DNA from 3 places in the Nonomuraea sp. NPDC004354 genome. Region 2 is predicted to be linked to each of the others. Evidence: riboswitches for the same ligand, from Rfam matches in the RefSeq annotation. Region 2 holds a riboswitch; each other region holds the start of a gene.

Region 1 (2,258 bases), on a different contig from region 2:
TCAGGAAGGCGCCCAGCGCCGCGCTCATCCACGGCTGGCGGGTGAAGCCGAGCGCCGCGCGGGCGCCGTCCCAGATCGCGGCCCACCACGGGATCGTGGACGGGGCGGCCAGCAGCCACCACGCGCAGAACCCGAGCGCCCACGGGACCGTCATGATCCAGCGGGAGGGGGCGCGCTCGCTGGTGTTCCAGGTCCTGCCGCTGCCGAGCAGGAAGTAGTCGACGACGAGCACGCCCAGCATCGGCACGAAGACGGCGCCGATGATGCTGAGGAAGGCGCTGTAGGAGTTGACGTCGACGAGGAGCGCCACGCCGATCGTCACGACGCCGAGGGCCACCGAGAAGACCCGCCGGTCGACGCGCGGCATGAGGTTCTGCAGCGACATGGCCGTGGAGTAGACGTTCGCGAACGACTGGTCGGTCTCGCGCAGCACCAGGATGCCGAAGAACAGCGCGCCCAGCGGCGCGGCGACGAACGGGCCGAAGACCGCCGTCGGGTCGTTCAGCACGGCGTCGTGGCCGGCGATCGCGACCGCGTAGACGCCGATGGCCAGGCACGCCACCTGGGCGATCGTGTAACCGCCCACCACGCCGGTGAAGGCGGCCGAGCTGCTGCGCGAGTGCCGGGCGAAGTCGGCGGCCAGCGGTACCCACGAGACCGACAGCGCGATCACGAAGTCGACGGCGGGGGCGAAGGCGTCCCACGAGCCGCCGGCCGGCGCTGGAGCCCGCTGCAGGAGCGCGACCGCGAACCAGACGGTCGAGACGATCACGCCGATCGTGACGACCCGCCTGATGAGCCTGATCGCACCGAGCGGGTAGATCGTCAGCCCGGTGGTGATCACGCCCGCCACGATCACCCAGACCGCGTACGGCACGGCGTCGCCGACGATCGCCTGGGCGCCCATGGCGATGACCCACAGCTCGAAGGCACCCCACCCGAGCATCTGGATGATGTTGAGCACCGTGGGGACGTAGGACAGCCTCGCCCCGAACAGGCCTCTGAGCAGCACCATCGCCGGCTGTCCCGTCTGGGCGCCGGGGATGGCCGCGAGGCCCACCATGGCGGTGCCGATGAGACTTCCCACGACGGTGGCGGTGACCGCGGCGGTCATCGTCAGCGGGTTGTCGTCGAGGAGAGGGTTGATGAGGAAGAGGGCGAAGGAGAAACCCAGGAGGCTGACCCCGAGGTTGGCCCAGAAGGCGCCCTGGTCGAGGACGCCGAGGGTTCTGGGCGGGGCCTGGTCGAGGGTCAGCGGTACTTCGGCATGCTTCGGATCGACGACATGCGTCATCGCACGCTCCCTACGCCGGCATTACCCGGACAGGTTCATGCGGTCGGCGACGCCTGGGGGTCGCCCTCTCAGCCCGGCCATGCCCGAGCTCCCGCGGTTACTGGTTTGAGGCGAATTATTACATCTCGTTCCTTTTTGGCAACCACCCCCTCCCCGCCTCCCCACCCCTCCCGCCGTCCCTCCCGCAAGCCCACACCACCGAACCGGCCCTCCCGGAGAAACCCCGACCACCGCCCACACCACCGAACCGACGTCCCGAGAAACCCCGGCCCGTACCTCCCCGCCCATCCCGGAAGACCCCACCCGCGCCCCCTACAACCGCGACCGCACGCCCGCACCGGCCCCCCGAAGAAACATCGGCCCGCGCTTTCTTCGCAGTTCCGGGAGGTTGTGGTGGGGCGGGTCCGCGAGAATGGGGACATGACCGTTCCCGAAATCGACGTCACCGACGTGCCCGCTGGAGCCTTCCTGCTCGACGTCCGCGAGCCCGAGGAGTGGACGGCGGGCCACGCCCCCGACGCCACCCACATTCCGCTCGGCGAGCTGCAGGCCCGCGTCGACGAACTCCCCTCCGGCCCCGTCTACGTGGTGTGCAGGGTCGGCGGTCGGTCCGCGCACGCCGCCGCGTGGCTCAACCACATCGGCCGCGACGCGGTCAACGTCGGCGGCGGCATGCAGTCGTGGGAGCTGGCGGGCAAGCCCCTGGTCAGCGAGAGCGGCCTGCCGCCGTTCGTCGCCTGACGTCACCTACGCGACATCCGTCGCTCGACACCGCCAGGTGACGTCCGCCGCTCGACACCGCCTGTGTGACGTCCGTCGCTGGACGCCCCTGTGTGACGTCCGTCGCCTGACGCCGCCAGGTGACGTCCGCCGCTAGACGTCGCCTGTGTGATGTTCGTCGCCTGACGCCGTCTACTTGAGCAGCTTCGACATCCGCCGGTCGGCAAGGATCTTGCCCTCGGTC
Region 2 (2,258 bases):
CGTTCTTGACGCTGCCGGCCGTACCGAGTGGCAGGTCTTCGGTGGCGTAGTGCAGGCGCATACCCAGTTCGTCGCCGTCGCCGAAGTAGCTGCGCACGAGCGCCGCCAGGAACTGGACCGTGACGACGGTCTCGGTCAGTCCGTGTTTGCGGAGCAGCCGGAGGACGTGTTCCATGATCGGGCGGTTGACCACAGGAAGCAGGGGTTTGGGCTGGTTCGCGGTCAGCGGTCGCAACCGCGTGCCCTCCCCGCCTGCCATGACGACCGCCTTCACCCGATCACTCCTTCTTCGCAGTTTGCCGGGGATCGCGCAGCTCATCCCTGGCAGCGGTGATGAGCCGGCGCACCTGTACCACATACAACACGCCCGCCCACCAGTACAGACCCGTTCCCCAGATGGCGAACGCCCATCCGATGATCCTCGCAGTATCGGCATACCAGGAGCCGGTATGAGAGGCCAGGAAGAGCAGCGGGAAGGCGTACATGAGGTTGGCCATGGCTGCTTTGCCAAGGAAATGCACGGGCAGTGCCTTGTAGCCGTATTTGCGGAGCACGGGAAAGAAACATCCGACGAAGATTTCCCGGGCGAGAATGATCGCCACGAGCCACCAGGGGATCACGTCCCTGAGGACCAGGCCGAGGATCGTGGCGAAGACGTAGAGCTTGTCGGCCGCGGGGTCGATGATGCGACCCAGCCTGCTGGTCTGGTTCCACGCGCGGGCGATCTTGCCGTCCAGCCAGTCGGTGAATCCCGCGACCATGAGCAGCCCGATCGCCCAGCCGTCGGCCTGGGGCCCGAGAACCAGCCACAGGAACACGGGCACACCCAGCAGGCGCAGGAAGCTCAGCAGGTTAGGAACCGTCCAGATCCGGTCCTCCGCTGACGAAGGGGCGGAAGTTTCGCTCACGCTTGCGACCCTACTGCGTCGCCGACCTGCGTACGCTGCGCCGTCCGCCTCGTCCGGTTCCGGCCGCAGGGCGGACCCTTCGCCCCCGGGGGTTTCGGACACCTGGACGGATCGGGGGTTGCGCGCGCCCCCGGTGATCGGGTTACGGTGGCGCCGACCAACGCGGGAGCCCGGTGTGACCGGGCTGAGAGGACGGCTGACCAGCCGCCGACCGCCAGAACCTGCTCCGGGTAATGCCGGCGAAGGGAGTTTGCGCGATGAGTGGCGCGCGTTTTTCCAAGATCTACCAGGGCGATCTCCGGGTCCCGATGCGCCGGATCAGCCTGTCCGACGGCACGAGCTTCACCGTCTACGACACCTCCGGCCCCTACACCGACCCGGAGGTCGAGACCGACGTCACCCGCGGCCTGGCCCCACTGCGCGAGCGGTGGATCCTCGACCGGGGCGACGTGGCCCGGTACGGCGGCCGCCAGGTCCAGCCCCTCGACGACGGCTACCGCGACCAGAACGCGTGGAAGCGCGCAGGGACGAGCGCGTTCGCCGGGCGGCGCCGCGACCCCCTCAGGGCGGCGGGCGCGCCCGTCACCCAGCTCGCCTACGCCCGCCGCGGCGTGGTGACCAAGGAGATGGCGTTCGTCGCGGCCAGGGAGGGCGTCGACCCGGAGTTCGTCCGCGCGGAGGTGGCGGCGGGCAGGGCCGTCATCCCGGCCAACGTCAACCACCCCGAGAGCGAGCCGATGATCATCGGGCGCAACTTCCTGGTCAAGATCAACGCCAACATCGGCAACTCCGCCGTCATCTCCTCCGTCGAGGAGGAGGTGGAGAAGATGACCTGGGCCATCCGCTGGGGCGCCGACACCGTCATGGACCTGTCGACCGGCCGCGACATCCACACCACCCGCGAGTGGATCATCCGCAACTCCCCCGTGCCCATCGGCACCGTCCCCCTCTACCAGGCGCTGGAGAAGGTCGACGGGGTCGCCGCCCGCCTGTCGTGGGAGATCTACCGCGACACCCTCGTCGAGCAGTGCGAGCAGGGCGTCGACTACGTCACCGTGCACGCCGGCGTGCGGCTGGCGTACGTGCCGCTCACCGTCGGGCGCACGACCGGCATCGTCTCGCGCGGCGGCTCGATCATGGCGGCCTGGTGCCTGGCGCACCACCGCGAGAACTTCCTGTACGAGAACTTCGCGGAGATGTGCGAGATCCTCGCCTCCTACGACGTCGCCTTCTCCCTCGGCGACGGGCTGCGTCCCGGCTCGATCGCCGACGCCAACGACGAGGCGCAGTTCGCCGAGCTGCGCACGCTGGGCGAGCTCACCCGGATCGCCCACGCCCACGACGTCCAGG
Region 3 (2,258 bases), on a different contig from region 2:
GCCGTCGCCGCGCGGCACCAGGTACACGGGCGAGCCGTGGACCACGCCGCGCACGCAGGTGCCGAGCAGGGGGGACGGCGAGCGCAGCCGCATGATCTGGCCCTTGACCGGGCGCACCGGCAGGTCGGTCAGCCCGCCGCTCCACGCGCCGGCCGCCAGCACCACCCGCTCGCCCGTCAGCACATCACCCGAGGCGTCCGAGGCGTCCGCGCGCCCGTCGTCCGAGGCGTCGATCGGCCTGCCGTTCGGGGAGTCGGCCGGCCCGCCGTCCGTGGCGTCCGCCGGAACGTTCCCGGTGGCGGCCGAGGGTGGCTCCAGCCGTACGCCCACCACGGCCGAGCCGTCGCGGACCAGCGCGGCCACGCGCCGCCGCACCAGCGCCACCCCCGCCTTCTCCAGCGCGGCCAGCAGGGCCGCGGTGACGCGTCTGGGGTCGACCCACGCGTCACCCTCGGCCAGCACGCCGCCCCTGACCGACGGCGCCAGCATCGGCTCCCTGCGGCGGCACTCGCGCCCCGTCAGCCGCCGCACCGGCAGCCCGAGCTTGTCCATGAACACGGCGAGCTCGTCCAGCGCCGCCAGGTCGTCGGTGTCGAAGGCGACGTCCAGCGTGCCCTGGGCGCGGTAGTCGAGCCGCAGCCCGCTGTCGGCCTCCAGCTCCGCGGCGAAGGCGGGCCAGCGCTCCAGCGCCGCCAGCCCCAGCCTGAGCAGCGACTCCTCGGTGTAGGAGACCTCGCTGACCGGGGCCAGCATGCCCGCGGCCGCGTGGGAGGCGCCACGCGCCGGGGCCGGGTCGATCACCGTGACACGCGTGCCCGCGCGCGCCAGACGCCAGGCGACGGACAGGCCAACCACGCCGCCGCCCACGATCAGATGCATCTCGCTCCCTTCGCCGGCATGACCCGGATCAGGTGTCTTGCGGTCGAAGGCCCGTCACAGCCTTCCTCTCAGCCCGGTACGGCCGGACTCCCGCGCGTCTTCCGCGAACAAGCCTACTCAAGGCCCGGACCCTGGTGACCGGCGCCGGATTGGTTATGGTCTGAGCGTGAATCATGTCGTGGTGGTGGGCGCCGGACTGGCAGGCATACGCAGCGTCGAGGCGCTGAGATCTCGTGGATTCAGCGGCAGGATCACGCTGGTCGGCGAGGAGCGGCACCGGCCCTACGATCGTCCGCCCCTGTCCAAGGCGGTGCTGCTCGGCACGGCCGACTCCAGCTTCGTCGACTCCGACCTCGAGGCCATGCGGGTGGAGCACCGGCCGGGGGTGTCGGCCAAGGGGCTGCGCGCGGGGGTCCTGGAGACGACCGAGGGCGAGATCGGCTACGACGGCCTGGTCATCGCCACCGGGGCGGAGCCGATCAGGCTGCCAGGCGAGGGCCGCCAGCACGTGTTGCGCACCCTCGACGACTCCCTGGAGCTGCGGGCCCGCCTGGTGGCGGACGCCAGGGTCACGGTCATCGGCGCGGGCTGGATCGGCGCGGAGGTGGCCACGGCCGCCCGTACGGCCGGCTGCCGGGTCACCGTCGTGGAGGCGGGCCCCGCCCCGCTCGCGCACGTGCTCGGGCCCGAGGTGGGCGGCGACACCGTCCCCTGGTACGAGGGCATGGACCTGCGGCTGGACACCATGGTCGCGGCCGTGGAGGAGGGCGGGGTGCGCCTGGTCGACGGCGACTTCGTCGAGGCCGACGTGGTGGTGTCGGGCATCGGCGTCCGCCCGGCCGTCGAGTGGCTGGCCGGCTCCGACATCGACCTGCACAACGGCGTCGTCACCGACGAGCACCTGCGCACCTCCCTGCCGAACGTCGTGGCCGTCGGCGACTGCGCGGCCTGGTGGTCGCGCCGCTTCCACACCAGGCTGCGCGTGGAGCACTGGGACACCGCGCTCAACGCCCCCGAGGTCGCCGTGGCCACGCTGCTGGGCGACGAGGCGGTCTATGATCCTGTGCCGTACTTCTGGTCGGAGCAGTTCGGCCACATGGTGCAGTACGCCGGCCACCATGCCGGCGCGCGCCTGTTGCGCCGCGGCGATCCCTCGGCGGCCAAGTGGTCGGTCTGCTGGTTGACAGACACCGACAGGCTGGCCGGGGTGCTGACCGTCAACAGGCCACGCGACCTCGTCCAGGGCCGTAGGATCATCGAGTCAGGACAGCGACTCGACCCCCTACGCCTGGAAGATCCCGAGGTCGGGATACGTGACTGTGTAGTTTGAAGCCGGATGCGATGTGGTAGTGGTGGATTCGTGACGCTTTCTGTTGCGC

What was found. Region 2 has a riboswitch for thiamine pyrophosphate ahead of thiC (phosphomethylpyrimidine synthase ThiC). Riboswitches for the same ligand answer to the same signal wherever they lie in the genome.
Region 1: it holds a riboswitch for thiamine pyrophosphate, as region 2 does, so the genes downstream of both, ACWENQ_RS08005 (purine-cytosine permease family protein) here and thiC (phosphomethylpyrimidine synthase ThiC) in region 2, are expected to answer to the same signal.
Region 3: it holds a riboswitch for thiamine pyrophosphate, as region 2 does, so the genes downstream of both, ACWENQ_RS05420 (FAD-dependent oxidoreductase) here and thiC (phosphomethylpyrimidine synthase ThiC) in region 2, are expected to answer to the same signal.

Annotation. Positions count from the first base shown of each region.
Region 1 covers NZ_JBSGDV010000002.1:484,975-487,232, reverse strand. The annotation lists gene ACWENQ_RS08005 (purine-cytosine permease family protein) at 1-1,294, opposite strand, end outside; TPP riboswitch at 1,285-1,399, opposite strand; gene ACWENQ_RS08000 (rhodanese-like domain-containing protein) at 1,715-2,035, shown strand; gene ACWENQ_RS07995 (Fpg/Nei family DNA glycosylase) at 2,207-2,258, opposite strand, start outside.
Region 2 covers NZ_JBSGDV010000014.1:115,950-118,207, reverse strand. The annotation lists gene ACWENQ_RS31545 (sugar phosphate nucleotidyltransferase) at 1-274, opposite strand, end outside; gene ACWENQ_RS31540 (CDP-alcohol phosphatidyltransferase family protein) at 279-908, opposite strand; TPP riboswitch at 1,061-1,173, shown strand; gene thiC (phosphomethylpyrimidine synthase ThiC) at 1,166-2,258, shown strand, end outside.
Region 3 covers NZ_JBSGDV010000001.1:1,159,371-1,161,628, forward strand. The annotation lists gene ACWENQ_RS05420 (FAD-dependent oxidoreductase) at 1-879, opposite strand, end outside; TPP riboswitch at 868-983, opposite strand; gene ACWENQ_RS05425 (NAD(P)/FAD-dependent oxidoreductase) at 1,046-2,209, shown strand; gene ACWENQ_RS05430 (Rv2175c family DNA-binding protein) at 2,240-2,258, shown strand, end outside.